3 regions of the Colwellia aquaemaris genome follow, and region 1 is predicted to be linked to each of the others. Evidence: predicted binding sites of a transcription regulator. Region 1 holds the regulator's gene; each other region holds the start of a gene.

What was found. The regulator sigma-54, encoded in region 1, starts transcription at its own class of promoters, with help from an activator protein. The targets are predictions, from matches to a motif close to GTTGGCACGNNNNTNGNNT.
Region 2: the regulator sigma-54 is predicted to act here: its motif matches at 5,947-5,965, upstream of AC27HL_RS10110 (PEP-CTERM sorting domain-containing protein).
Region 3: the regulator sigma-54 is predicted to act here: its motif matches at 2,380-2,398, upstream of nirB (nitrite reductase large subunit NirB).

Annotation. Positions count from the first base shown of each region.
Region 1 covers NZ_BAAJLV010000001.1:431,538-441,877, reverse strand. The annotation lists gene mlaF (phospholipid ABC transporter ATP-binding protein MlaF) at 1-528, opposite strand, end outside; gene AC27HL_RS02005 (calcium/sodium antiporter) at 897-1,877, shown strand; gene AC27HL_RS02000 (KpsF/GutQ family sugar-phosphate isomerase) at 1,893-2,858, shown strand; gene kdsC (3-deoxy-manno-octulosonate-8-phosphatase KdsC) at 2,855-3,406, shown strand; gene lptC (LPS export ABC transporter periplasmic protein LptC) at 3,403-3,969, shown strand; gene lptA (lipopolysaccharide transport periplasmic protein LptA) at 3,935-4,480, shown strand; gene lptB (LPS export ABC transporter ATP-binding protein) at 4,481-5,212, shown strand; gene AC27HL_RS01975 (RNA polymerase factor sigma-54) at 5,278-6,786, shown strand; gene hpf (ribosome hibernation promoting factor) at 6,824-7,111, shown strand; gene ptsN (PTS IIA-like nitrogen regulatory protein PtsN) at 7,142-7,594, shown strand; gene rapZ (RNase adapter RapZ) at 7,601-8,455, shown strand; gene AC27HL_RS01955 (HPr family phosphocarrier protein) at 8,470-8,742, shown strand; gene mgtE (magnesium transporter) at 8,923-10,284, shown strand; gene pmbA (metalloprotease PmbA) at 10,330-10,340, opposite strand, start outside.
Region 2 covers NZ_BAAJLV010000003.1:128,845-139,184, forward strand. The annotation lists gene AC27HL_RS10080 (intermembrane phospholipid transport protein YdbH family protein) at 1-825, opposite strand, end outside; gene AC27HL_RS10085 (c-type cytochrome) at 913-2,031, opposite strand; gene AC27HL_RS10090 (alpha/beta hydrolase) at 2,268-2,945, shown strand; gene AC27HL_RS10095 (hypothetical protein) at 2,970-3,143, shown strand; gene AC27HL_RS10100 (DUF938 domain-containing protein) at 3,345-3,938, opposite strand; gene AC27HL_RS10105 (GNAT family N-acetyltransferase) at 3,952-5,118, opposite strand; gene AC27HL_RS10110 (PEP-CTERM sorting domain-containing protein) at 5,253-5,912, opposite strand; gene AC27HL_RS10115 (DUF2750 domain-containing protein) at 6,256-6,612, shown strand; gene AC27HL_RS10120 (HvfX family Cu-binding RiPP maturation protein) at 7,202-7,804, shown strand; gene bufA2 (BufA2 family periplasmic bufferin-type metallophore) at 7,850-8,320, shown strand; gene bufB (MNIO family bufferin maturase) at 8,376-9,221, shown strand; gene AC27HL_RS10135 (HvfC/BufC family peptide modification chaperone) at 9,297-10,073, shown strand; gene AC27HL_RS10140 (COG3014 family protein) at 10,311-10,340, shown strand, end outside.
Region 3 covers NZ_BAAJLV010000001.1:1,275,303-1,285,642, forward strand. The annotation lists gene AC27HL_RS05735 (NarK family nitrate/nitrite MFS transporter) at 1-404, shown strand, start outside; gene AC27HL_RS05740 (bifunctional protein-serine/threonine kinase/phosphatase) at 373-2,253, shown strand; gene nirB (nitrite reductase large subunit NirB) at 2,435-5,053, shown strand; gene nirD (nitrite reductase small subunit NirD) at 5,064-5,456, shown strand; gene AC27HL_RS05755 (nitrate reductase) at 5,571-8,294, shown strand; gene AC27HL_RS05760 (ribose-phosphate pyrophosphokinase) at 8,381-9,328, opposite strand; gene ispE (4-(cytidine 5'-diphospho)-2-C-methyl-D-erythritol kinase) at 9,454-10,314, opposite strand; gene lolB (lipoprotein insertase outer membrane protein LolB) at 10,325-10,340, opposite strand, start outside.

The DNA of each region.
Region 1 (10,340 bases):
TGAAATAGGATCTTGGCCAGCAAAAGGCTCATCATATAATATTAACTCCGGATCTAATGCTATTGCTCGGGCTAATGCAGCTCTACGCGCCATACCACCAGAAAGTTCACTTGGGCGTAATTCTCTGGCGCCACGTAAACCAACCGCTTCTAACTTCATTAAGACCATTTTCTCAATTAAATCTTCAGACAGTTCAGTATGTTCACGCATTGGAAAAGCAATGTTGTCGTACACACTCATATCGGTAAAAAGCGCACCGCTTTGAAAAAGCATACTCATACGTTTACGAACATCATATAAGGCATTACGGGATAGCTTAGGGATATCATGACCATCAAACAAAATTTGCCCTGACTCTGGTTTGATTTGGCCACCAATGAGACGTAACAAAGTTGTTTTACCAATACCGCTAGGGCCCATAATGGCGGTAACTTTACCTTTAGGGATAGATAAACTAATGCCATCATAAATGACACGCTCATCACGTTTAAAGGTCATATCTTTAATATCAACTAAAATTTCGGACATATATTGGGGGCTAACGTCTTGGCTTATTATTGTCTTATTGGAAAGAATTCTACCTTAGGGTTAGATGGCAGTCATTACAAATTCACAAATATTTGGTACTAAAAGCGTATGTAAATGTAATAAAGTGTAAGATTGACTTTGCTGTTGCTTATTTTCGTGCTTAAGTAGATTTATCAATAAAATGCTGAATGCATCTGCCAAAAATTTTAGAAAAAGTTTATAATGATCTTTGCCCGACAAACTTGTTGGCAAAATCAGCAGTTATGAGTATTAGTAGGGTGTCATCAAATTCCAACATTGGTTTATAATTCCTCTTTATTTCATTATTCGCACAAAATTGTAAATTACCTAGCCAACAGGAGCTTTGAATGTTCGTCCAAATTTTGATCTTATTGCTTTCACTAATCACTTTAGTGTGGAGTGCAGACAAATTTGTATTTGGTGCCTCATCATTAGCACGAAATTATGGCATTTCTCCTATGATCATTGGTTTAACTATTGTCGCCATGGGCTCGTCAGCGCCTGAAATGATGATTGCTGGAACGGCCTCTTTTCAAGGTAACCCTGATACAGCGGTCGGTAATGCTATAGGTTCAAACATTACCAATATCGCATTGGTACTAGGTTTAACGGCTTTATTTCATCCCTTATCAGTTTCCTCTTCAACCATTAAACGAGAAATCCCATTAATTTTACTGATCACCGCAATCGCAACTTATATGTTGGCAAATAGTAATTTTAGCTTTATTGAAGGCTTAATATTAATTATCGGTTTTGTGTCGTATCTAGCAATCTTATTAATGGTGACATTAAAGCGCGCTAAGCAAAACCCAATTGATGACAAAATGGTGCTAGAAGCTGAACAAGAAGTGCCTGAGGCGGTAAGTAAACCAAGATCATTTTTCTGGTTAATATTTGGCATGATATTTCTGCCTCTTAGCGCCAATTATTTGGTTGACTCTTCAATCTTTATTGCCAAAGCTTTCGGTATAAGCGATTTAGTCATTGGTTTAACGGTAATAGCTGTTGGCACAAGTTTGCCTGAGCTTGCCGCCAGTATTATGAGTATAATTAAAAAAGAAGATGACTTAGCTTTAGGTAATATCATTGGCTCAAATATCTTTAATATTCTCGCAGTACTATCATTGGCTGGATTAATTTCTCCTGGCGCTATTGATCAAGCAGCAGCATCTCGCGATGCACCTTATATGCTTGCCACAACCTTTTTGTTGTTTATTCTCTGTTTTAGCCGCAGTGGTAAGTTTCGCATCACACGCGCAAAAGGTTTACTATTATTAGCGGTATTTATTGGTTATCAAATTTTACTTTTTAGTCAGCTTAAAGCATAACTTGCGGTTTATAAGATGAAAAATTTTAAGCAATTAGCAAAAAACGTTATTGAAATAGAACAAAACGCCATAGCAGAATTAGCTTCATTTATTAATGATGAATTTGCGCAAGCTTGTCAGCTGATGTTTAACTGTAAAGGTCGAGTTATTGTTATCGGCATGGGAAAATCAGGGCACATTGGTGGAAAAATAGCGGCAACATTAGCCAGCACAGGCACACCATCCTTTTTTGTTCATCCGGGGGAAGCCAGCCATGGAGACCTAGGTATGATCACGCTTGATGATGTGGTGATGACCATTTCAAATTCCGGTGAAACTGGCGAAGTACTCGCCATTATTCCTGTTATTAAACGCATCGGAGCCAAACTCATTGCCATGACCGGCAATACTGATTCAACATTAGCAAAACTCGCCGATCACCATATTTGTGTCAAAGTTTCACAAGAAGCCTGTCCATTAGGCTTAGCGCCAACGTCCAGTACCACAGCTACGTTAGTTATGGGTGATGCTATCGCTGTCGCACTATTAAATGCACGTGGTTTTACCGCCGATGATTTTGCCTTATCACATCCAGGCGGTAGTTTAGGCAAGCGTTTACTATTGCGTTTAACAGATATAATGCATAAAGATGACCGTATCCCAGTGGTTAATGCTGATGCTAAAATCAAAGATGCCTTAGTGGAAATGTCACTTAAAGGCTTAGGTATGACCGCGGTTACAGATAACAACAACACCTTGATTGGATTGTTTACCGACGGTGATTTACGTCGAATATTAGATGCAAAAGTCGATATTCATCAAGATACAATTACTAGCGTAATGACCAAGCAACCTTATGTTGCTAAACAAGATATGCTAGCAGCAGAAGCATTGAAGATTATGGAAGATAAAAAGATTAATGGTTTGATTATAGTTGATCAAAATAACCAACCTATTGGCGCCATGAATATGCATGATTTACTTAAATCTGGAGTGTTATAACTTTGAACAGTTTATACGGTGAAGTAGCTGATAACATTTGGCAAAAAGCTAAAAATATTAAACTTTTCATTTGCGATATTGACGGCGTTTTTTCTGATGGTCGCATATATTTAGGCAATGCTGGCGAAGAGTTAAAAGCCTTTCACACTAAGGATGGTTATGGCATAAAAGCGCTGGGAGCAAGTGGTGTTGATGTTGCTGTTATTACTGGTCGAAAATCGAATATAGTGCAAACCCGCATGACTGCCTTAAACGTTAAACATATAGTGCAAGGACAAGAAGATAAGTTACCAGCACTAAAAGCAATGGCAAAATCACTGAATTTAACACCTGAACAAATTGCCTATATTGGCGACGATATGCCCGATTTTGAGTGCTTAAATTACGTTGGCTTAAGTATTGCTGTAAATGACGCTCATCCAGCAATATTAAATACTTGTGATTATATTACTTATACCCGTGGTGGTTTTGGCGCCGTTCGTGAATCCTGCGATTTAATTATGCAAAGTCAAAGTACGCTAGAGCATGCCACAGGCGCAAGCATATGAATAGAATATACGGTGCAGCAATAGCTTTTTTTATTTTTGCTGTTGGCACTTATGGCTTAATGGAGTGGTATAACGCTAAAGACGTTGACACCAATATACTCGATAACAGTAATGAGCCAGAGTTCATCGCAGAAAATTTAAATAGTGATATTTATCAAGAAGCTGGCGATATATCTTACGTTGTAGAAGCACAACGCATGGAACATTATGCACAATTAGATGTCACACACTTTGAGTATCCGCGTTATACCTTATACCCAAAAAACAACAAACCAACGTGGCAAGTAACCGCTAACGAAGGCACACTGTATAATAACAATCGAGTTAGATTGGAAAATCGCGTACGCTTAATTGCTACTGACAAGGAAAGCTTAATACAAGAAGTACACGGCAAAAATTTAGAAATGGACTTAAAAAGTAATATTATTAGCTCAGAACAAACTATTCTGATATTAGGTAAAGGATTTACTATGTATGGCTCAGGATTAATTGTAGACTTAAACACAACTCAGATGACATTGACCGAACATGTACAAACCATTTACAAAAAAACTAAAAGTTAGCTTAGCTTGCATTGCTACGGCAATATTCTTAACACCGGCAGTGAATGCTGAAAAATTTGATGTTGACCAAGAAATTAAAATTTCTTCTTCTCGACAGGCCGCTGATCTAAAAAACAAGATATTCAGCTATATCGACAATGTCATTATCTCGCAAGGCACGCTCACCATTAACGCAGAGTTAGTGCAAGTTATTGCCCAAGACAAAAGCGAAGATAAAATTTATATTGCCAAAGGCTCACCTGCTACATTTGCACAAACCTTAGAAGACGGCAGCCCAATTAACTTACAAGCTAATGAAATTAGATATGAACCAGCAAAAAAAATCGTCATTATTTCAGGCAACGCCTTACTAACCCAAGAAGGCAGTGAAGTCAGTGGTAATAAAATCACCTATAACTTTGAAACTGAATACGTCAATGCTGAAAGCTTAGAAAATACGGTTGTTGAAACAGTGCTACAACCTAAAAACAAACCTGAATTACCGAAAGAGAAAAAGGAAAAGCAGAACTAAATGTCAAAATCTACATTATCTGCAACGGGTTTAGCGAAATCTTATAAAGGCCGAAAGGTTGTTAAAAACGTTAGTTTAAAAGTATCGGCTGGACAAATTGTCGGCTTACTTGGCCCTAATGGCGCCGGTAAAACAACCTCATTTTATATGATTGTAGGCTTAGTAAACAATGATAGCGGTGCCATCGTATTAAATGACGAAGACTTAACATTACTGCCAATGCATGAACGTGCTCGCAAAGGTATTGGCTACTTACCGCAAGAAGCCTCTATATTTCGAAAATTGTCTGTATATGACAACATCATGGCCATTTTACAAACTCGAAAATCATTATCAGATATCGAGAAAGAAGAAAAGCTTGAGCATTTATTAGAAGAATTTAATATCGGCCATATTAAAGATAATTTAGGAATGAGCTTATCTGGTGGCGAACGTCGCCGAGTTGAAATTGCTCGCGCTCTTGCCGCCGATCCTAAATTTATTTTATTAGATGAGCCATTTGCCGGTGTTGATCCAATTTCAGTAGGTGATATAAAAAAAATTATCCTACACTTAAAAGAACGAGGCATAGGTATTTTGATAACCGACCACAACGTACGAGAGACCTTAGACGTATGTGAACATGCCTATATTGTTAGCCATGGTGAACTAATTGCAGAAGGTGACGCGGATCAAATTCTTGCAAATCAACATGTAAGAGATGTATACCTAGGCGAACAATTCACGCTATAGTTAATAGCAGGCTTTAGCAATAAAATAACAATGTGTTAAATAGTAACAGGGAAAAGAAAACCTAAATGCGTCCTACTCTGCAGCTCCGTATCGGACAACAGTTAACCATGACCCCGCAATTGCAACAAGCAATTAAGTTGTTGCAACTGTCGACTTTAGACTTACAGCAAGAGATTCAGGAAGCGCTTGAAAGTAATCCGCTGCTTGAAATGGATGAAAATCAAGTAAACACTTCAGAAAGCACCCCTGATAATTTAGAAGAGGCCTTTTCAGCCAATGTTGGCGAAGCCTCAGAAGTCACTCTTTCAGATGGTAGCGAAGATTCAGCGCCAACGATTGACGAAATAAGCTCAGCCGAAGGTTTAGCAAAAACAGATATTCCGGAAGAGTTAAATAACGATACCACTTGGGATGACAATTTTAGTGCCGGTGCTAGCAGTGGTGCGGTAGGTCCAGCCTCAGAAGATTATACTTATCAAGGTGAAACTAAAGACTCTATTCAAGACCACTTATTATGGCAAATGGAGCTAAGCCCTTTTACAGAAACAGACCAAGCTATTGCTACAGCCATTATTGAAGCGGTTGACGAAGCCGGCTACTTAACTGTATCTGCAGAAGAAATATTGGAAAGTGTTGGCATAGAAGACGTAGAGCTTGATGAAGTTGAAGTTGTACTTAAACGCATCAACGTATTTGACCCAGTTGGTGTTGCAGCTCGTTCCATCCCCGAATGTTTATTAATACAGTTAAATCAATTTTCCAGCGATACGCCATGGTTAGAAGAGAGCAAGTTAGCTGTTAGTAAATATATCGATTTACTTGGTAACCGCGACTACCGTCAATTAATGCGAAAACTGCGCTTAAAAGAAGACCAATTACGTGAAGTCATTCGCTTAATCCAAACCCTTGACCCTCGCCCAGGTGACAGTGTTATCAAAAGCGAAGAACAATATGTTATTCCTGATGTTTCAGTAGAAAAGAAAAATGGTCGTTGGACGGTCGAATTAAACCCTGACACTGCCCCTAAGCTTTCAGTGAATCAGCAATATGCGGCAATGTCTCGTTCAATGAAATCTTCTACCGACTCACAATTTATTCGCTCAAATTTGCAAGAAGCAAAATGGTTTATTAAGAGCTTAGAAAGCCGAAACGATACCTTGTTAAAAGTATCTAATTGTATTGTGCAACGCCAGCAAGGCTTCTTCGAACACGGGCCAGAGGCAATGCGCCCTATGGTTTTGAATGACATTGCTGAAGCGGTTGATATGCATGAGTCAACAATTTCTCGGGTTACTACGCAAAAGTACATGCATACGCCAAGAGGTATTTTTGAGTTAAAGTATTTCTTCTCTAGTCATGTTAGTACCGAAAATGGCGGTGAATGTTCATCAACAGCTATTCGTGAACTTATTAAAAAGCTCGTTTCTGCAGAAATTCCAGCCAAGCCGCTAAGTGATAGCAAAATGGCTGATATTCTGGCAGAACAAGGTATTAAAGTAGCAAGACGCACTATCGCTAAATATCGCGAATCACTTTCAATACCACCATCGAATCAACGTAAAAGCCTATTGTAGGTTTGGTTTATTTACCCGAAAAAGAGGATTGAAGCATATGCAAATTAATCTTACCGGACACCATGTCGATGTTACCGATTCATTACGTGATTATGTTAATGGAAAATTTGAAAAGCTTGAGCGACATTTTGATCATATAAACAATGTTCATGTAGTTTTAACCGTTGAAAAGCTTAATCAAATTGCTGAATCAACGGTTCACCTAAGTGGCAGTGAAGTACATGCTAAAGCTGAAAATAGCGATATGTATGCTTCTATCGATTCATTAATCGATAAGCTCGACCGCCAAATATTAAAATATAAAGGCAAAATTAGTAAACACTAATATCCCTCTCATTAGGTCTTTGAAGTAATTATGAAGTTGCAAGACATCTTAACTCCGGACTGCACAATATGTGCAGCTCCGGGCTCCAGCAAAAAACGTGTATTAGAATATTTAAGTAGCTTAGCTTCAGAGAAATTACCCAATCACGATACATTTCAGTTATTAGAGAGCTTAATTAAGCGTGAGAAAATGGGCTCTACAGGTATTGGAAATGGTATTGCCATTCCACATGGTCGTTTAGAAAATGCCGAAAAACCAATTGCCGTCGTTATCACCACCGAACAAGCCATTAATTTTGATTCTATTGATCATCGCCCTGTAGATATTTTTATCGCCTTATTTGTTGCTGAAGAAGAATGCCAAAATCACCTATGTACACTACAAAGCATTGCCCAAACATTTCGTGATAAACAATTTTGTAAACAAGTCCGCAAGTGTGACAATAGCCAAGCACTATTCGACTTAATCCAACAAGCGAGTTAAATTGTAATGAAGCTAATTATTGTCAGTGGTCGCTCGGGATCTGGTAAAAGTGTTGCGCTACGTGTTTTAGAAGACTTAGGCTATTACTGTGTTGACAACATTCCTGTTAATTTATTGCCGGCACTAACCCATACAGTCATTAATGATTATGAAAATGTTGCCGTCAGTCTCGATGTTCGCAACATGCCAGCAGATCCTAATGATGTACCAGAAATAATCGACTATTTGCCCAGTGCGGTTGAGCTAAATTTATTATATTTAGACGCAGATGATAGCGATCTCATTCGACGTTTTAGTGAAACTCGACGCTTGCACCCCTTGATCAAACAAAATATCGCTCTTGACCAAGCGATTGCGCTCGAAAAGCAACTCCTTGAACCCATTGCTACACGTGCGCACTTGTATATAAATACCAGCCAATTGTCACCGCATCAATTAGCCGATCTAGTACGCGAAAGAATTCTCGGCAAGAAATCTGGTTCTATGGTAATTGTGTTCGAATCTTTTGGTTTTAAACATGGCGTTCCTCAGGATGCTGACTATGTTTTTGATGCTCGCTTTTTACCTAATCCATATTGGGATAAAGAACTAAAAAGTCACACAGGGCTAGATAAACCTGTACAAGACTTTCTAGCAAGCCAACCAATAGTCACTAAGTTTATCTGGCAAATTAACAGTTTTATGATGACCTGGTTACCGCATCTAGAACGCAACAATCGCAGCTATGTCACTATCGCGATTGGTTGCACAGGAGGAAAACACAGATCGGTTTATATCGCGGAGCTTCTTGCTAATAATATGCGAAAAGAGCGTGATGATGTGCAATCTCGCCATCGTGACTTAACACTTGCCAGTACCTGATTTCACCAATAACTATGCCAATTGACCGCCAAGTAAAAATAATTAATAAGCTAGGGCTACACGCCCGAGCAGCAACTAAATTGGCACAACTTAGCCAGAAGTTTAATGCCTCTATTACCATAGAACTTGAAGGTAACCATGCTGACGCCAACAGCATCATGGGCTTAATGTTACTAGCTGGCGCACAGGGTAAAATTGTCAATGTCATTACCTCAGGTACAGATGCTGAACTTGCATTAAACGAAGTTTGTCAATTATTTAGTGATAAATTTGATGAGGACGAGTAATAAAACTTGCCCTATCTGCTCAACCAGTTTTTAAGTCAATAAAAAAGCTGCGAAAAATAACAAATTACGATAAACTCAGTCTCGGAGTTTATTAAAATTACTCTGCAACATTAACTTAATAAACATCCTCCATAATAATAATTTTCAGTTTTCGTTTTTGTAACGGCACAGGACAGTAATATGCCGGAAGTTTCTGAACAAGAGTACAGCCACCAACGCTTACAGCAAGTAAATGATGCCCTTGGCAGTGGTATGTATGTCTATGTCCGTAAACTATTACAAGACATGCCAGCCTTTGATCTAGCCCTATTACTAGAATCTTCACCAATTAAAAGTCGTGCTGTACTTTGGCAACTAATTGACGCTGATAATCACGGTGAAGTTCTCGAAGAACTAAATGAAGAAGTTCGTAAAGGCATACTGAAAAATATTCGACCTGAGAAGCTAGCTGCCGTTGCAGAAGGTATGGACGTTGATGACTTGGCGGAAGTTTTCCGTACCTTACCTGATAGTGTTTACCGAGAAGTTCTCAGCTCAATGGATTCACAAGATCGTAGCCGAGTCGAAGCGGCATTGTCATACGAAGAAGATACCGCTGGCGGTATCATGAACACTGACACCATCTCAATCCGTCCCGATGTGACGGTTGATGTGGTTTTGCGCTACTTAAGACTTCGTGGTGAGTTGCCAGAAGCAACCGACTCCTTTTATGTGGTTGACCGAGAAGATCATTTTGTCGGTGCAGTCTCCTTAACAGCCATAGTAACGGCAAAACCTGAAACCATCATTTCAACCCTCATTGATGATGAAATTGAAGCTATCGCCGCAGATTTAAATGAAAAAGACGTTGCACAGTTGTTTGAAAGGCATGATTGGTTTTCTGCGCCCGTTGTTGATGAAGAAGATCGCCTTGTTGGTCGTATTACCGTAGACGATGTTGTTGATATTATTCGTGAAGAAGCCGAACACTCCATGATGAGTATGGCAGGTCTAGATGATGAAGCTGATACATTCGCCCCAGTTATTAAAAGTACTCAACAGCGCTCTGTTTGGCTTGGCGTCAATTTAATTACCGCACTTATGGCTGTTGCCGTTTCAAGTATGTTTGAAGGCATTTTAAGTCAATTGGCGATACTAGCCGTTTTAAATTCACTAGTACCGAGTATGGGGGGCGTAGCAGGAAATCAAACCTTAACTCTGGTTATTCGTGGTATTGCCTTAGGCCATGTCGGTGAAAGTAACTCACGCGTTTTACTTTATAAAGAGCTCGCGGTTGGCTTCTTCAATGGTATGATTTGGGCGATACTAATCGCCACTGTTGTGGCCCTTTGGCAACAAAATATAATGCTAGGTGCTATTATTGCATTTGCGATGTTAATGAATATGACCGCAGCGGGTATTGCCGGAGTTACCATTCCATTAATGCTTAAAAAGATGAATATCGACCCTGCTTTGGCTGGCAGCGTCATACTAACCACGATAACCGATGTGGTCGGTATTTTTGCCTTTTTAGGCACTGCAACGCTATTTTTAGGCACGTAGATAAGACGAGCGCTCTTTGATCGCCCGCCTAATAGGCAACTTAAGCTAGTTACCCG
Region 2 (10,340 bases), on a different contig from region 1:
ACCAGTTAAGTGAAATACACCGCTATTGGCTATGGCATCGTTTGATGCTACCGATAATTCAGTTAATTGGTTTGTAAATGTTAGAGTATTTTTTTGCTGGTTTACTTTTAAGTTAAGTGTGCCTGACATTTGAATATTTTTAATGGTTTCTTCAATTTCAGCCGTTGTTGGAAGTTGGTGTGATGTAATTAAGTTTTTAAGTAATTTGATATTACTTGTGACAGCAAGGGATATATTTTGCTGTTGCTTGTTCAATACTACTTGCGCAATGTCGTTATTAGCCTTATTACGCAATAACAATAAAGCCTTGTTGTTTGTTAAGGTGAACTTTCCTTGATATTGAGTTTCTGAGCTTTTAAATGGCATATAAGTTAGCGCATTTATATTGATATTTGGCGCTTGCAGTTGCCGTATTTGCTCAAAAATAGGCTGCAATACTGTGGCAATTTGTTGTGTTAAAGCACTGGTGTTTGTTTGCTTATCGCTAATAATTGGAGTTTCTATACGGGAAAATAAGTGTTCAGAGCCTGAAATTGTTATTTTATCTATGTCAATATCAGTGATTTCTATTGCGGCGTTATAACGCCACTTTAAACTTGCTTGTTTTATATTTAATTCAGCTTTGGGGTGTTGCAAACATAGTTTGTCGATCACTAAAGCAAGTTTGCTGTTAAGGCTTACTTGCAAACAGCTTATTTTTATTTGGTAGTGATTCAGTTGTTCATTAGCAAAACTATTGATGATATTAATTCGGGCACTGTAGGCAATAGCTAGAGCCGTAAAAATGATAAAAACGCTTGCTAATGTAACCTTAATAAGTCGCACTTAGGTCTCCGTTATGCGGTTTGGTTTTAGGGGATTGCAAAGATGCCTTCTAAGTTAAGCTAATTAAATTATGCACCATTAACTTTGTTAGTTGGAAACTCCTTCGATGTTTCCACGCATAACAGGGTAGCCTAAATTCATCCAACCGAATATACCTTCCCACAAAACAGCTGTTCGGGTGTAACCACGCCTTCTTAGTTTTTTTATTGTGTGATCTGCCGCCGCTCGTGGACAAGAACAATAAGCCACTATTTGCACATCTTTTGGAATACCGGCTACGGTCTCATCTAAGTCGGCGTAGTAAGGGAATGGAATTGAACCTTCAATATGTGCGGTTTGCCAAACTGATGGTACGCGGGTATCTAGCAAAACCATTTTTTTATTTGCTTTTAGCGCTTCAAATAGATGTTCAGAAGAAACGTACATGTTATCTTGCAAGGTAAAGTTTGGATCTTGGCCGTTTTTATTAATAACGTATTGCTCAGGTGTTGGTAGCGCTTTAAGTATGGTTCGTTCGTCTTTCCAGCCTAGTGACTTACTGCGCAAGAAAGCGGTAATGTTGTTGATTTCCGTTTGAGATAGAATATCTTTGAACGGTTTCATAGGCGTATCTTGACGACCATTTTCTATCGCGTGACGTATAAATTCATCTGTGTTGTGTGCCAGTGCTGATTGATTTGTTAACGCTGGCGCTGTAACGCCTTGGCCTTTATCGCCATGACAAGCAGTGCAATGTTGTTGATAAGTTAAAGCACCGGCTTTGCTATCACCAATAACCGGATTAGTAGAGAACTTTAAACGCTCAACACCAGACATTTCAAATAACCAATAGGTAAGGTCCCACGTTTCAGCTAACGTCATTGGCCCGCCAACTTCATCTAAATAGCCCCCCATTGCTGTGCCTTTTCGACCATATGACATAGGGCGTAATATTTGGTGAGCAACACCAGACTCCATTAAACTTTTGCTTCGTAAAGAAGGGGCATGGTCATTAGCATGTCCTTCGCGATTTTCACCATGGCAAAGCGAGCAATATTTTTGATAGTTAGCGGCGGCAACTTTTGATTGCTCTGCGGTTAGTTTTCGTGGTGGAGGTATTGTGCTGCGATCTTGCTGTTGAGCAAACGCCATACTCGGTAACCATATCATGAAAAATAAACTTACTATTTTCGACATTTTTGTCGCAGTTAATTGTTGATTTTTCATGGTACTTCCAGCGCTATTTAGGTAACTTATGGTGTAACTGTATGGTGCTCAATGCGCAGCGTCAATGTTTAATAGGTAATTGAAAACTCTAGTAACAATTAAATATTCAAACTGTATTTTTAGTTGTTAGGTTTTGATTTACTTAATCGATTTTTATTGATGCAGTTGCTTGTATCACGTTCGTTAGAAACGGTATGATAGCGGCAATTAGAAAACTTAAACATTAAGAGGGAAGCATGTCGACTGCTCCGTTAGATCGTATAACCATCGAACCTAAAGTACCTGCAACAGCTTGTGTAATTTGGCTACATGGATTGGGGGACTCGGGTGATGGTTTTGCACCTATTGTTCCTGAATTAAGATTACCCAATAATCATTCAGTAAGGTTTGTTTTTCCACATGCGCCACAGCAACCGGTAACCATTAACCAAGGTTATGTTATGCGCTGTTGGTATGACATTAAAAGTATGGACTTACATAATCGTGCAGATATGGCTGGCGTTATTGAGTCTGAAACTAAAGTAAGAGACCTTATTAAAGAGCAAATAGACGCTGGTATTCCTGCGAGTAATATTGTTTTAGCAGGTTTTAGCCAGGGTGGTGTCGTTGGCATGTTTACTGGTTTACGCTACCCTGAAAAGTTGGCGGGCATTATGGCATTGTCTTGCTATTTACCAAATGCGGATGCGCTACCTGAGCAGTTAAGTGCTGCTAATAGCCAAACCGCTATACTACAACAGCATGGTGACAATGATGATGTAGTGCCAGTAAGTGCCGGTAAAATGGCGAATAAATTATTGAAAGATAAGAATTATCCGGTTAAATGGCAAACTTACCCTATGGCACACAATGTTCATCCGAATCAAATTCGTGATATTGCTGATTGGTTAAGCACACAGTTAAACTTAGCGTAGATAAATTTTTCAAGGGCGAAGCCAATGTCAGAAGTGAAAGTTAAGTTAAGTTTTGAAAAAGAAAATAAAAATAGCATTCGATATAAAGAAGTGCCAGAGGCTGGAAAAGCCGAAGTGCTAGGCAGTGTTTATTTGCAGAAATGGGTTGCTGGTAGCGCTAAGTCAATTGAGGTGTCGGTAAAAGTTCTTGATGAATAAATTTTGCTATTTTAATTGAGCTTGGCTTAGAGCAAGTTAAGCTAATGATATAAAAATGCGCTAGTTCATCGACTAGCGCATTTTTACATTTTATGACTCTGTGCTTCGTTAACCCGAACTCGGCGTAATGAAAAACACAACCATTTCATCGTATTATCAGCATACAATCAACAGTAGCATTTTGCTTATCTCTAGCTCAGCTTAGTTAAGCTTTTTGAATATTAACAGGCGGTTATTTGCAGGCATTTCATGGTCATTTTCTAGGTGTAACCCTGCTTGTAATGCAAGTTCAATAATTGCTTCTATGTCTCTAATGCCACTTTGCGCATCACGTTCTTTAAGCCAAAGATCAAAGGCGGCATTACTGTCGCTGGTAAATTTACCTTGGTAATTAAATGGCCCGTATATACATAATTTACCTTCCGCACTAAGGTGGCGTTCAACCCCTTGAAAGAATGCCTGTACCAGTTGCCAACTAACAATATGCAAAGTATTAGCGGTGTAAATAGCATCAACCTGCTTAATTGGCCACGGGTTGTTTAAGTCGAGTTCTATAGGGGCATATAAATTTTTTGCTGGAAAATCATTAAGCCACAAATTTATACCTTGGTGATTATCAATAACATCACTGGTTTGCCATGTTAGCCAAGGCATATTAGCGGCAAAATGAACGGCATGTTGCCCTGTACCAGAGCCGACTTCTAGCAGATTTTTACTTCTTTGAAGGCTAGTTAACAAGACGGATAAAATATGCGGTTTGTTATTTTCACATGCTTGAGAGAATGGCTTATTCATATATTTACGCTCATTATGTTTCAGTATTGAGTGCTTTAAACGGTAGTCTTAGTTGGCACAGTGCTTTGTAGTTTTGCATTTGTTGCTGTTCTTGCAAACAAAAAGCTTTAATAGCCGGCCTAAATGCAGGGTGTTTTATCCAATGATAAGACGTTGTTAACTTAGGTTCAAATCCGCGCTGAATTTTATGCTCACCTTGCGTGCCGGGATGAAATAAGGCCAGTTTGTTTTCAATGCAAAACTCTATCCCTTGGTAGTAACACAATTCAAAGTGTAAATTGTTATAAGATTTAGTACAGCCCCAGTAACGACCATATAAATTTTCATTGTCGTAGAAAAACCAAGCACTGGCAATATCCTCACCTTCAGCGTTAGTAGCAATAACTAACAAAATATTGTCTGGTAATTGTTTGATTATCGATTGAAAAAATTCAAATGTTAGGTGCGGGGTGTGACCTCGCTTCATGTAAGTTAGCTGGTATGTTAAGTAGAAAAACGCTAACTCCTTCTCACTTATATCTTTGCCATAAATGCGCCGTATTTGTATACCTTGCTGAGCGATAGATAAGCGTTCCTTTCGAGTATTCTTCCTTTTTCTTGCGGTAAATTTTGCGAGAAAATCATCAAAATTTTGATAACCATAATTAAGCCAAAGAAATTGCACAGTATTACGCTGAAAAATGTTATTCTCAGTTAAACAGGTTGACTGTGTTGCACTGTTGGTTGTGGTTTGAGCAAATAATATATGCCAGCTATTTAGCGATAGTTGTTGGCAGTGCTCAGTTAAATTAGCAAAGAGCTGTTGCTGTGGAATTTTATTAGATAACAACTTATTACTCGATACTGGCGTAAACGGGATAGTCGCGACCAACTTAGGGTAATAAGCTAGATTATGTTGATGAAAAGCGTCAGCCCATGCCCAATCAAAAACATATTCGCCCCAAGAATGAGATTTAATATAAGCTGGTAAGATAGCATCAACAGAGTGTGTGGCTAATTTTTTGTTTATATTGGTAAATTTGAGGTGATGAGGTTGCCAACCTTGCTTCGTGGAAACAGAGTGACTATTTTCTAAACATTGAAAAAATTGATAGCTTGAGAAAAATGACGATTTATTTGCAAGTTGTTGCCAGTCACGAACTTTGATTTTTTCTATACTGTCTACAATTTCAATTTTCAAACTATCTACTGTTATGTTAACTAAAGTTATTTGTAGCTTAACAGAAGTTTATTGCTTTTTAAGCTAGTAATAAAAATAGTAGATAGTATGCATTACACACTATCTACTTAACTATATTAAGAAAAATATACCTTTTAGCTTGATCTAGTTCTAATGGCTAACCCAACTAGTGCTAAACCGAATAAGGCAACAGATGTTGGCTCTGGTACTTGGCTTTGTGCGGAAAAAGAAGTTCGCATATTTATTGTATTCGGCGTTACATCATCTTTGGCAAAGCCACTTAATGCTAGCGGCTGATCAAACGATAAAAAAGTAATGCCATTCGTAAGGCCAGACAAGTCACTAAAACTAATATCAATATCAAAATTTTTCATATCAAATAATTGAAATATCATGCCGTCATTTTTACCTGAGTTCCATCGCCAGTTAATACCATTGGTAACTTGCTTATCTCCTGGATCATCTTTAAATAGAATATCGCCAAAATTACTCATGTTATTTATTCGCATCTTAGCTTTACCACCATCGCCTTCTCCTGGCTTATCAACCAAGGTAAATAAAGCTAAGTCATCATTGTACTCTGCAAAGAACATGACAATGCCATCGTTTATTTCAAACCCTGTATTTGATGACCAACGATGACACATTGAATTGTAATCGTAAAAGTCCGTAAAGCTTTCATCTAATACTAATGGCTTAACGGGAGTATTATTGTTTAGCGAGATTAATGTTGCACTTGTTGTGGTTGCAAATGCTAGTAACATAAGTGCTGCAGCTTTATTAAAGTATCTCATATTCATATCCTCACTCTTCACGGTTACTTAAAATTTGCAGCATGCATACCAACACCGACTTTTGTTCATGTTTATTTTGTTTTTAGTTGTATAAGTAATTGTAAAACAGAGGTTTTTTGTGTTTATTGGTTAGGGCTGATAGCTTTGTTAACTAACATACAGCATGTTGTTTTATGCAATTTGCAAAAGTTTACTATGGCAAATTTGCAAATTGCGAAAATTATTTTGCGAAATGCAAAGTAAAGTACATGGGCTTTAAAGTGGGGGAAGTAGAATTTACTACATTGAGTAATAACTTATGTCACCGTATAATGGCGACAAATTTTACGGGTAAATGAATCTCATGTCGGCAACAACTATATTGAACACTTTCATTAAACACATTAAAGACTCTCAAACATTTTGGGCACTGCAAGATCAAGCCAGTGAAGACTGGGTAGTACTTGACTCTATTAACTTTGAAAATACAGAAGTGATGCCATTATGGTCTTCAGAAGACTTAGCGAAAAAGCATTGTGTTGAAGAGTGGGCAGATTATATTCCTGCTCAAATTAGTATTGCTGATTGGATGGAGTTTTGGGTTGAAGACTTGTTAGAAGATGCGGTAATTATTGGACTTGACTGGCAAGAAAACGAAGATTGTTTTGAATTAGAGTTGCCTGATTTTACCCAAGCACTAGCCGAAATTGAAACCTTATAGATAAACCTGATGCCAAATAAGCCGATTTTTTTTAATATATCGGCTTTTTAACCACTTAAAAATGGGCTCATTATAGTGTCTATTTTCCCCAAACGCTTTCCACAATTATTGCATTTGTTTTCAAATTAATACTCTTTTATCTTGCATGAATGCAATAAAATTTGGTGTAAAAGTCGTCTTGATAAACAGATAGTCGGAAAATTTTAAATAAAAGAATAATTTATTTTTCATTATCGCTTTTGGCCATCGTGAGAAATTCTCTATTTCAATATTTATGCTTTGATTTTTTTTTAAAGTTTTTAAAGTTATTTAAATTCAATTATTTATCTTTGTTTTTGGTTCAGTCGTTAATTTCATTTCCGATTAAATTATGCAAGTTCAAATTGTCGAACGATATTTCCTGATAAAAATTTCAAATTAATTTCCGTGTGCTATTTACTGAGATTTTCATTAATTAATTTGAAATGGCGCTTCAGTTTATCGGGTCAAATTAGGCTGTTAGCAAAACATTTAGCTTTAATTAATTATTTAGACATTGATTAATTTGGACTAAAGTTAAACTTTACATAGATGAATGACAGGAATAAATATGGTGAAAGCAATATTGGAAAAAGGTTACAACGTATTAAATTCAACCAAGAAGTTAGACTTTTTAGCTCCGTTATTGATGCGTTTGTATCTGGTTCCTATTTTTTGGATGGCAGGTACGCATAAAATTGAAGGCTTTGACAATATTGTTCAATGGTTTGGTAATGATGATTGGGGCCTAGGTTTGCCTTTTCCATTTGTGCTAGCCATTTTGGCCATTGGTGCTGAAGTTATTGGTGCTATTGCATTATTGCTGGGGTTTGGTGTTCGTTTAATGGCCGTTCCTATGATGTTTACCATGATTATTGCCATGACCAGTGTTCATGGACAATACGGTTGGCAAGCAATTGCTGATGCTAATGCACCATTTGCAAATGAACGTGTTGAAGCATCGGTAGAGAAAAAAGAAATTATTATCTCTATTTTGCAAGAGCACGGGAATTATGAGTGGTTAACCAGTAGTGGCAGCATTACCATTTTAAATAACGGTATTGAGTTTGCCGCAACGTATTTCATTATGCTATTGGCACTATTTTTTATCGGTGGCGGACGTTATGTCAGTCTTGATTATTGGTTTAAGCGAAAAGTAATGCCAGAAGCATAATATTAAATATAACAAAATAATGTACTAGTACCTCCGGAGAATAAAATGAATCAAAATGCTAAAACTAAATTTCAAGGCGCTGCTGTAGCCCTTGCTGTAGCGGGTTTGATGGGATGTTCAGCAGTGACAGCTGAATCATCTAGCAAAACTGCAGCGTCTAACTCAAATACGGCTGAAATGGCACATTGTTACGGTGTTAATAAATGTAATGGTCATAACGACTGTAAAACCGCTGAAAATGCTTGTAAGGGCCAAGCGTCGTGTAAAGGCCACGGTTTTGTTGCTATGTCGACAAAAACTTGTGACGATATTGGTGGAACAGTTAAAGACGATTGGCGCGGGGAAGTTAACACCGCTGAGCTAACCCATTGTTATGGCGTTAATGTTTGTAAAGGACATAACGACTGTAAAACCGCTGAAAATGCCTGTAAAGGTCAAGCTTCATGTAAAGGCCATGGTTTTGTTGCGTTATCAGCGCAAGCTTGTGATGATGTTGGAGGTACAGTTGGCGAATAAGCAAGCTGTAAAAAACAACAAAGGAGAGCACTCGCTCTCCTTTTCTAACGGCGATATTCCGGAACACTTTTTGGGCTTTGGCTTAGGTTTAAGAACAGAGCATTTTCAAGATGTTCTTGATAACAAGCCGGCAATTGATTGGTTTGAAGTCGTGTCTGAAAATTTTATGGTTGACGGTGGTAAACCTAAACATTATTTGCATAGCATTCGAGAGCTGTATCCTATGGTGATGCATGGTGTTTCCTTGTCAATTGGCTCGACTGATGCTTTAAATTTTGATTATTTACGCAAACTCAAAGTATTAATTAATGAATTACAACCGCAGTGGATTTCTGATCATTTATGCTGGACAGGGGCACATGAGAAAAATAGTCATGACTTATTACCATTGCCGTACAATGATGAAGCATTAATTCATGTATGCCAGCGCATTGAGCAAGTACAAGAATTTTTAGGCCGTCCTATTTTATTAGAAAATGTCTCTAGTTATTTAACCTATAAAAGCTCTGAAATGACGGAATGGCAGTTTTTCAATGAAGTTGCACGTCGCTCAGGCTGTGAAATATTGCTTGATATCAATAATATTTATGTCAGTGCTCGTAACCATAATTTTGCTCCACAAGATTATCTTAATGGTATTGATAAAGATAAAGTGAAACAATTTCATTTGGCAGGACACAGTGATTATGGTGACTATGTTATTGATACTCACGATCATCCTGTTGCCGACCCTGTTTGGCAGCTTTATAAACAAGCACTGCAACGTTTTGGATGGGTCAGCACTATGATAGAACGAGATGATAATATTCCCCCTTTGGCTGAACTGTTAGCGGAAGTTGACGTCGCTCGGGAAATTGCTACTAAAACACTTGGTACCATTCCGTCAATTCTAACGGCGTAATTTTTCTTTTTCTTGTGGTGTTAGCAGATAGCTTTTTAATATAATTTTAGCCTTATAAATTGAGATTTAAATAACGTGACTGAACTTTCACTACAAGCGCTCCAGCAACAGATGATGAATTACCTAATGGATGACGAGTTAGCAATTGCCAAGCAGGTGGTAGCGCAAGGTAATATAAGTTGTGATGCACGTTTACATATTTATAAAAATGCTTATCAAATGCGTTTAAAAGAAACTATAGATAATGACCATCAGCTACTAGGGATGTATTTAGGTGACGATTTATTTGAGCAAATGGTTATTGGTTATATTAAAGCATACCCATCTAACAATACCTCATTGAGAAATTATGCAGACTTTTTACCTCAATTTTTGGCCAATCATGCCCCATTTAATGAGCACCCAATAATTTCAGAGTTAGCACATTTTGAACGTTTGTTAATGACGGCATTTGACGCCGCAGATGCAAAGCGTTTCAGCCGAGAATTATTATTACAAACACCACATGAGCAATGGCCCGATTTAGTGTTTCGATTTCACCCCAGTGTTCAGCTTATAAATTGCCATTATAATACTGTTGAAACTTGGCAAGCATTAAAGCAAGAACAAGCACCAGAGCCAGCCAAGAAACTGGCCAGCACTTGGTTATTATGGCGTAATAATGACAGGTTAACCCAATTCAGATCTATTGCTCAGCAAGAGCAAAGCTTAATTTGTATGATGCTTGAAGGTCATAATTTTGCTGATTTATGCCAGGCTTTACTTTCACAAGTGTCAGAGCAAGAGGTTAGCCAACTGGCATTGAATTATTTATTATCATGGATAGATGACGGAATAATCGCCAACCTTTGATAATTTTATAATATGTTCATATATTGAACAGGCTTAAGTTTTCTTACGCTTTTCTTACATTTTCCCAACAAAGTATTGATTGCTAGTCGTCTATAATAGCTATACTTTATAGATAACCGCAGCGGACAAAAGTTTACATAAACTTACGTAACATGACAGAGAATTACGTTAAGTGTTTTATCATTGTGCTCATTAAAAACCACGCGACAAAACTATATGGAAGTCAATTTATTGTATATGAGTAAGTATTTTTCTAAGCGTATTATT
Region 3 (10,340 bases), 840 kb from region 1:
AATATGGTCGTAAGAAAACTTTACTGATTTTAACGGCGGGCTTGGCACTAGGTTACTTTGCAATGTCGATGATTTCTGCATCTTGGCCATTAGCTTTAGCGGTGACGGCGGCAATGTTATGTTCATTCTTTGTTCAGGCCGGAGAAGGGGCGGTGTTTGCTGCGGTTCCTTTAATTAAACGCAGTTTAACCGGCCAAATTGCCGGCATGACCGGTGCTTACGGTAATGTAGGAGCGGTAGTTTACTTAACCGTATTAACGATAGTTCCTTACAGCCAATTCTTTTTGGTTATTGCGGCAACGGCGGTACTTGGTTTTGTTGCGCTGCTTTTTATGGAAGAGCCTAAAGGCAGTATTGCTGAAGTGCGTGAAGATGGCACGGTTGAACTCATTAATGTTGGCTAAAGCCATGATTAAAAGCAAAGTAGAAAAGTCACAAAAAAATACAGCTAGCGGAGAAAGTATAGCGCAAGGCGATGAGGCCGCTGTGTTGGAGGCTGTTATTGGTGGCACATCTAAAAGTGGTTATAAATCTGAAAACCAAGATGCCTTTGCTGCATTGCAACCGGATCCGATCGAGCGAGAAGCAAAAGGCATTGCTATCGCCATTGCCGATGGCGTTTCAAGTGCCAGTCATGCGGCGCAAGCCGCACAACTTTCTGTGACACAATTTATCCAGGAGTACTATGCAACTGCTGCATCTTGGTCGACTGAAAAGTCTGCTGCTAAGGTCTTAAAAAGTTTAAACCAGTGGTTATTCACTCAGGGCAGCAAAACTAATGAGAATAACGTTGAAGATGAAAAAAATACTCAGCAATGGTTAAGCACATTTACTGCCTTAATTATTAAGTCATGTCGAGCCTATATTTTTCATGTTGGCGACACCCGTGTCGTAAAATATAGTCGGCAAACATTTAGCGCGAGTGAAGGTGATGAATACACTATTGTTACTCGCGATCACAGCCAAAAGCATGGACTAGGCGGCAGTATATTGACCAGAGCTTTAGGTGCCGATAGTCATTTAAAAGTTGACCATTATCAGTTGGCCATTAATGCTGGCGATATTTTTATTTTGACCAGTGATGGTGTGCATCAGCATTTATCGAAAGCACAGCTGATAAAAGTCTTAGCGTCACTTCCTGTTAAACCCAATAAAGCTATGCTTGAACAAGCGAGCTCGCAAATTACCGAACAAGCTATTGCGGCGGGAAGCCAAGACAATGTCAGCTGCGTACTAGTCTACATTCGTAGTGTGCCTAAGCGGAATTTGGCAGAAATTCAGCAAGAGCTGCTATCTCAGGTTATTCCGCCTGCATTGCAGGTAGGCCAAAAGCTTGATGGCTATCTCGTAAAAAAAATATTACATGCCAGTGTGCGTTCACATTTATATTTAGTTGAACACGTCGAACACGAGCAGCCGTTAGTATTAAAAGTGCCATCGGTGAACTTTATTGATGATGCTATTTATATTCAGGGCTTTCTAAGAGAGGGGTGGGTAGGTGAGCGCATTAAGCATGGCAATGTTATGCGTGTTATTGCTGGCCAAAGTAATCGAAAATCTTTATATCATGTTTGCCAGTTTATAGATGGCCAGCCATTAACTGAATGGATGCATGACAACCCAAGTCCAAGTATTGCACAAGTACGTGATATTGTTAGCCAAATCATCAGTGCGCTGCGTGCCTTTCAACGCTTAGATTTAGTGCATAGAGATTTAAAACCTGACAACATCATGATTAACTCGTCAGGAAAAATTACCCTTATTGATTACGGTACTGTGCTGATAGCCGCGCAAGATGAAAGTATACATTCACTGCCCGAAACGGTACCGCAGGGGACATTAAATTACATTGCTCCTGAAACATTGTTGACTATGCATGCTGATCACCAAAGTGATTTATTTTCACTCGGCGTTATCTGTTATGAGTTACTATCCGGGGCACTACCATATAAGCCTATGGCATCTAGTCATAGCAAGGTAAAAGACTATCCATTATGGCAATATCGTAGCATTAGAGAATATCGCCGTGATTTACCGTTATGGTTAGACTTAGCTTTGAAAAAGTCATTGCAAGCGGATCCTAGAGATCGCTATCAAGCCTATTCTGAATTTTTCGCAGATTTAAACAAGCCCAATATTGATGTTTTACAAGCATATCAAAACTTGCCGCTGGTAAAGCGTTATCCGGTACAATTTTGGCAAGCTATAGCGTTTATATTATTTTTCGCGCTACTTATGGCGCTTGCTTTTTAAAATCTCGACTTACTAATAATAAACATGCTGCACAGCACTGGTGCGATTGCATCATCAAGCTAGTGCACTAGTTCGCGTTTTGTCTTGATGGAAAGTTTTAATTGTTGATTTTTAAGATAAAGATTAACTGGCACTTGCTTTGCAAACTCTCTGTTTAAGTTGAGTGAGCGAAGATGAGAGCATGAATAGAGATAATCAGGAAGTTGAAAAAACAAAAGTTGTTGTTATTGGCAATGGCATGGTTGGTCATCACTTTGTTGAACAACTGGTTGAGTTAGGCGCAAAAGAGAAAAATATAGAGATAACCGTACTCTCTGCGGAATCGAGATTGGCATACGACCGGGTTCACCTCTCGGAGTATTTTTCAGGTAAGTCTGCAGAAGACTTAGCCATGACCAATGATAAAATTTATCAAGCATGGCAAGTTAACTTTGCTGTTAATGCTAAAGTTACCAATATCAACAAAGCTAAGCGTATTGTTGAAACCGAGCAAGGACTGCAATACCACTATGACAAGTTAGTGTTAGCTACTGGCTCTTATCCCTTTGTGCCACCTATCCCCGGTAAAGATCAGGCGCATTGTTTAGTTTATCGAACCATTGATGATTTAGAAGCAATAAAAGCCAGTGCTGAAGTCAGTAACGTTGGTGTAGTTATTGGTGGCGGTTTATTGGGCTTAGAAGCGGTAAATGCTTTAAAACAGTTAGGTTTGAAAACCCATGTGGTTGAATTTGCGCCACAGCTAATGGCGGTGCAAATTGATGCTGGTGCGGGACGGTTGCTAAAAGCTAAAATTAATGAGCTTGGCGTTGAAGTGCATACCTCAAAAGCAACCAATGAAATTATCGCTGGTGACAACTGCCGCTATAAATTGTGTTTTAGTGATGGTAGTGAATTAGAAACTGATGTCATTTTGTTTTCAGCAGGTATTCGTCCTTATGATCAATTAGCGCGTAACTTTGACATTGATGTAGGTGAACGTGGCGGCATTTTTATTGATAATCAATGTCAAACGTCGGTGGCAAATATCTATGCCATTGGTGAATGTGCGCTATGGAACAACTTTATCTTTGGCTTGGTCGCGCCAGGGTATGCCATGGCCAAAGTGGCGGCGCAGAATATTTTAGGGCAAAACACTGAATTTACTGGTGCAGATATGAGTACCAAGTTGAAATTAATGGGCGTTGATGTTGGCTCTATTGGCGATGCCCATGCAAAAACCTCTGGGGCACTTTGCTATACCTACGAAAATCAAGCAAGTGGTGTTTATAAGAAATTAGTGGTTAATGCCGAGAAAACCCAGCTACTTGGTGCGGTGTTAATTGGTGATACCGGTGAATATGACACGCTTTTACAATATATGCTTAATGGCATCGATTTGCCTGAGTCGCCAGAATCATTAATTTTACCTATGGCAGCTGAGCAACCGGCTTTAGGTGTTGATGCCCTACCTGACAGTGCGACAATTTGTTCTTGCCACAATGTTACTAAAGGCGACATTGTTAGCGCAATTGATAACGGCGCGTGTACGGTGGGAGAGATAAAAAGTTGTACCAAAGCTAGCTCAGGTTGTGGTGGTTGTGCGGCATTAGTGAAAAATGTTACCGACAGCTTGTTAGAGCAGCGCGGCGTTGAAGTGAAAAAGGATATCTGTGAGCATTTTGCATATTCACGCCGAGAGCTGTTTGATATTGTTAAAGTTGAAAAAATCAGAGAGTTTGAGCAGTTATTATCGTCTCATGGTCAAGGCTTGGGCTGTGAAGTTTGTAAGCCATTAGCAGCGTCTATTTTTGCCTCTGTTTGGAATGATTATATTTTAGAAAAGCCTCATGTCGGCCTACAAGACACCAATGACACCTACCTCGCCAATATGCAAAAAGATGGCAGCTATTCCGTCGTGCCTCGTATTGCTGGCGGAGAAATTACCCCAGATAAATTGATTGTACTAGGTGAAGTGGCAAAAAAATATAACTTGTACACCAAAATAACCGGTGGTCAACGTGTCGATTTATTTGGTGCCCGCGTTGAACAGTTACCGACTATTTGGCAAGAGTTAATTGCTGCAGGCTTTGAAACCGGTCACGCCTACGGAAAGTCACTTAGAACGGTAAAATCTTGTGTCGGCTCTAGCTGGTGTCGATACGGAGTTCAAGACAGTGTGAGCATGGCAATACGCTTAGAGAATCGTTACAAAGGCTTGCGTGCTCCTCATAAAGTTAAGCTTGCCGTTTCTGGCTGTACCCGAGAGTGTGCTGAAGCTCAAAGTAAAGATATTGGTGTTATTGCGACAGATAAAGGTTGGAACCTTTATGTATGTGGTAATGGTGGCATGAAGCCACGTCACGGTGATTTATTCGCCACTGATTTAGATGATGAAACTCTGATCAAGTATATTGATAGAGTGTTGATGTTTTATGTTAATACTGGCGATAGATTACAGCGCACTTCCGTTTGGATGGACAACTTAGAGGGAGGCCTCAGTTACCTACAACAAGTGGTTATTGATGATAGCTTGCAGCTTGCTAAGGAACTTGAAGCGCAAATGCTTAGTATTGTCGATAGTTATCAATGCGAGTGGAAAACCACACTTGCCGATCCTCAAGCATTAAAGCGTTTTAAACCTTTTGTTAATTCCGAGAAAGCCGATGGTCATATTCAGTTTGTTGAAGAACGTCAACAAATTCGACCCGCTTATCAACATGAGCGTATTGCGGTAAATACTAAGCAACCGGCACCGAAGACAGCTAGCTCAAATGAAATTGAATCCGCGAAAAGCTCAAGCATTGCTGAACCGGCTTAAGGAGATAAAGATGTCATTAAAAACAACAGTAAAACCAGCAAACGCAGTCGATGAGCAACAATGGCAAACTGTCTGCCAATTGGAAGACTTAGTTGCACATTCAGGTGTTTGTGCGCTGCTTGAGCAAAACCATAATGCGGCAGTTACCGATGAACAAGTGGCTATTTTTCACTTACCTAATACTGAGCAGCAAGTTTTTGCCATAGGTAATTATGATCCTATCGGGCAAGCGAATGTGCTCTATCGCGGTATTGTTGGCAGTGTAGGTGACGATCTTGTTGTTGCATCGCCGCTGTTCAAACAGCATTTTTCATTACAAACCGGTCAATGTTTACAGGAAGACGTACAGGTAAAAAAATATCCAGTTCGTATTTTGGATAAACAAATTCAATTACTTGTTTAACCGTTTATAACAGCATTTTACCGATGTTATTAGTCATGTCAGCAATATGTCAATTATAACATTGTTTTGATATAGGAGGCGTTGCTTGAGGGCGATGCACCATAGGGGATAATTGTGCCACAGGATAAAATTATTGAAAGTACTTGTGCCTACTGTGGGGTAGGTTGTGGCGTCGATATTACCAAGCAAGGAAATAAGGCGACAAAACTGCAAGCTAGTGTTGATCATCCGGCAAACTTTGGTCGCCTTTGTGTAAAAGGTACTAACCTTCTTAATACACTCGATGTTAGCGGGCGTTTACTTGCGCCTGAAGTTAATGGAGAAACCGTGTCCTGGCCTGAGGCGATTAAAAAAGTTGCTCGTGGCTTTGCTGATACTATTAAGAAGTATGGTAAAAACTCAGTGGCTTTTTATGTTTCCGGGCAACTATTAACAGAAGATTATTACCTCGCCAATAAGCTCATGAAAGGCTATATCGGCTCGGGTAATATCGATACTAATTCACGGCTTTGCATGTCATCAGCAGTTGCGGCTTATAAACGTAGTTTTGGTGAAGATGTGGTGCCATGTAATTATCGCGATTTGGAAAGTACTGAGTTGTTGTTGATCACTGGTTCAAATGCGGCATGGACACACCCCGTCTTGTTTCAACGTATCGAAAGAGCACGGAAAATTAATCCGAAGATGAAGTTAGTGGTTATTGACCCAAGGGCGACAGCAACTACTGAATCTTCAGATTATCACCTTGCGATAAAGCCGGGTACCGATGCGGCATTTTTTAATGGCTTGCTAAGCTATCTTTCGTTATACGGCGGATTAGATGAGCGCTATATAAAAGAGCACACTGAAGGTATTGATGAGGCATTAGCTGTTGCTGCGCTATGGCCAATTGAACGTGTGGCGGCATACTGTGATCTTAAGCTCAGCCAATTAGTGCAAGTGTATCGATTGTTTTCTCAAAGCAGTTCAGCCATTACACTGTATTCAATGGGCATTAACCAATCAAGCAGCGGTGTTGAGAAATGCCAGAGTATTATTAATTGTCATTTAGCTAGCGGTAAAATAGCCCAGCAGGGCAGCGGCCCATTTTCAATTACAGGGCAACCTAATGCCATGGGAGGAAGAGAGGTTGGTGGTTTAGCGAATCAACTAACCGCTCATCTTGATATTGAAAATGCAGAACACCGCGATTACGTGCAAAGCTATTGGCAATCTCCCACCATGGTGGAAACTGCCGGTAAAAGTGCGATAGCTATGTTTGACGCCATTGAACGTGGCGAAATTAAAGCGGTGTGGATCATGGCAACGAACCCGCTGGTGAGCTTACCTGAGCGCGATAAAGTTGAGCGCGCGCTAGCCAAATGCCCACTGGTTGTGGTGTCTGATTGTGTTAGTGAAAACGACACGCTTGCCTTTGCGAATGTTAAGTTACCGGCAACGCCTTGGCTGGAAAAAAATGGCACGGTAACTAATTCAGAACGTCGTATCTCTCGACAACGAGCTGTGCAACCAGCCTACGGCGAGGCTCGTCATGATTGGCAAATAATTGCTGATGTTGCTACTGCCATGGGCTTTAGCGGTTTTGATTATCAAGATGTCAGTGAAATATTTACCGAGTTTGCCGGCTTAACCGAAATAAATCAGCAATCAAAGCGATTGTTTGATATTTCTGGCTTAGCTCATTTAACCAAAAAAGCTTACGACGAGCTTAAACCTATACAGTGGCCAGTGAATAAAGAGTTTCCTGATGGTTGTTCACGGGTATTTGAAAATGGCGGTTTTGCGACAACAACTAAAAAAGCTCAATTGTTTGCCGTTGAACCTCAGTTACCAAAGTTAGTCACCACTAAACAGTTTCCATTTATTTTAAACAGTGGCCGTTTGCGGGATCATTGGCATAGCATGACACGGACCAGTTTGTCAGCTGCATTAACTCAACACAGCACTAAGCCTTATCTGTACATTAATCGTCATGATATGGCACTACTTAATGTAGCCGAGGGCGATGTTGTTGCAGTAACATCGGCCAGTTCTAGCTCTAAACCTATACTAGTGCCGGTTAAAGTTGATAATGGTTTACGAGCAAAAGAGTGTTTTATGCCGATCCATTGGAACAAGCAGTTTGCTTCTGATGCCAATATCAGTCGTTTATACCCAAGTATTGTCGATAAGCTGTCTGGCCAACCGGAAAGCAAGCAAGTGCCAATTGCGATTAGCAAAACACAGTTTACTCAGTTTGTTGATTGTCATATCAGTAAGTCATTACTATCCAAAATCAATTTTGAGTCGGCATTGAAAGGTATAAGTTTTTGGCTGAAAAATAATAATGACTATGGTGTACAGTTAAATGTTGCCAATGAAATGGCAATAGCTGATGTATTGCAGTGGTGTCAAAGGCTGGTTGAAATTCAGCTTAAGCTCAGTGACAAAAGCAATATTGAGTGGTTGAGCTTTGGTGATGATACTAGGAACCATGTTATTTTATTAGCCGATAAAAAGTTACTATTGGTGCTCAATGTCTCATCTCAATGGCTTGAAGTTGAAGATGCTTGGATTAAACATTTATTTGCCAAAACAGCATTAGCGTTTAGCGATATACAAGCATTGTTGTTGGGGCAGGCAAGTAGTGAGTTTAGTCTTGGTAAGCAAGTTTGCTCATGCTTTAATGTCGCTGAGAATAGTATTGTTGACGAAATAAAAGCTGGCGTTAATACGGTGGAAGCACTAGGGAATAAGTTAAAGTGTGGTACTAATTGTGGCTCGTGCAAGCCTGAGCTGGCGCAATTAATAAAACAGCATAGTGCTGATATGGCCGCCGAAATAACAGAAGTTTTATAAGGCGGATTATTTTCAATGGTTTTTTGATATTAAAAAAGCACCCTAAGGTGCTTTTTTTGCGCTGTTTACGCATGAACTAGGTTTGATTAAGCATCAAACATAGCTGAGATAGACTCTTCGTTACAAACACGGCGAATGGCTTCAGACAACATACCACTTAAGGTAAGTTGGCGAACATTGCCTAGCGCTTTAATTTCTTTTGACAGTGGAATTGAGTCAGTAACAACAACTTCATCAATAACTGAATTTTTTAGGTTTTCAGCAGCGTTGCCTGAAAGTACCGGGTGAGTTGCATAAGCGAATACACGTTTTGCACCGTGATCTTTTAATGCTTCAGCAGCTTTTGCCAAGGTACCGCCAGTATCAATCATGTCGTCAACGATGAAACAATCACGACCTTTAACATCACCAATAATATGCATAACTTGTGCAACGTTAGCTTTCGGGCGACGTTTGTCGATAATGGCTAAGTCAGCGTCATCTAATAATTTTGCGACTGCACGTGCACGTACAACACCGCCAATATCAGGTGAAACAACGACTGGATTTTCAATGTTTCTATCTAACATGTCTTCTAGCAAGATAGGCGTGCCGAACACGTTATCTACTGGAACATCAAAGAAACCTTGAATTTGCTCTGCGTGTAAATCAACCGTAAGAACACGGTCAACACCAACACTTGATAAGAAATCAGCAACAACTTTTGCTGTAATTGGTACACGAGCACTACGAACGCGACGATCTTGACGAGCGTAACCAAAGTAAGGCATAACAGCAGTAATACGTCCAGCAGATGCACGGCGTAGCGCATCGATCATGACGATTAGTTCCATTAAATTATCATTGGTAGGCGCACATGTTGATTGAATAATAAAAACATCCGCGCCGCGCACGTTTTCAGTAATTTCAACACTAATTTCACCATCACTAAAACTACCCACCTTGGCTTCGCCTAAGGTGATGTAAAGGCGATTAGCAATTTGTTTGGCCAGTTCAGGGGTGGCGTTACCCGCAAAAATTTTCATGTCAGGCACTGTCAGTTCCTCAGAAACTTGTGACATTTACATTACGATACTGAAATAAAACGATAGGTTAAATATCAGCAAATTATTTTATCTTTGCCAGTTTTAATGGCATTTAGATGAAAACTCATCTGAACTCAATTGCGCAGCGCGGCCATAATTTCAGCGTGCAAAGGCGATTGATTTAATCCTTGAGCAACGAAAGACTCTATGCCTTCTGGCAGTAAAGACTGTACGTGGCGAGCCTCATTTTCTGAACTAAAACGCGAGAAAATACACGCACCAGTGCCAGTCATTTGAGACGGCGCGTATTCTATCAACCAACTCAGTAGCTTGGCAACCTCAGGGTAGTGTTTTATTACCCAAGTTTGACAATCATTATGGTAATTTTCTATATCGGCATCTCTGTATCGTATAGCTGGTGTATCTCTGGTTAAATCTGCGGCGGTAAAAACACTTTGCGTAGAAATGCTACAATCGGGTTTTGAGACTAAATACCAATAAGTTTTAGGTGTTGCTGGGGTAAGCTGCTCGCCAATACCTTGTGCAAAGGCGGCGAAACCATGAACAAAAATAGGTACATCAGCACCAAGCTGTACACCTAAGTGCGCCAATTCATCAATCGACAATTGTGTATTCCATAGTGCATTTAATGCAAGTAGTACGGTTGCAGCGTTGGAAGAGCCACCTCCTAAGCCTCCGCCCATAGGTAGTATTTTTTCAAGTTTAATTTCTGCGCCTTGCTGACAACCAGTATGTTTTTGCAACATGATGGCGGCTTTAACAATAAGGTTGTCGTTATTTTCAACGCCAGGGATTGGTGTTAACAGTGTTATTTGCTGATCATGTGTTGGTTTTATAAAAACCGTATCACTGTGGTCTAAAAATTGAAATACGGTTTCTAGTTGATGATAGCCATTATCGAGTCGGCCAACTATGTGTAAAAAAAGATTTAATTTTGCGGGGGCAGAGAATGAATAAAATGCTTGAGTACTCACGATAACCTCGTTAAATTTGCCAAGAA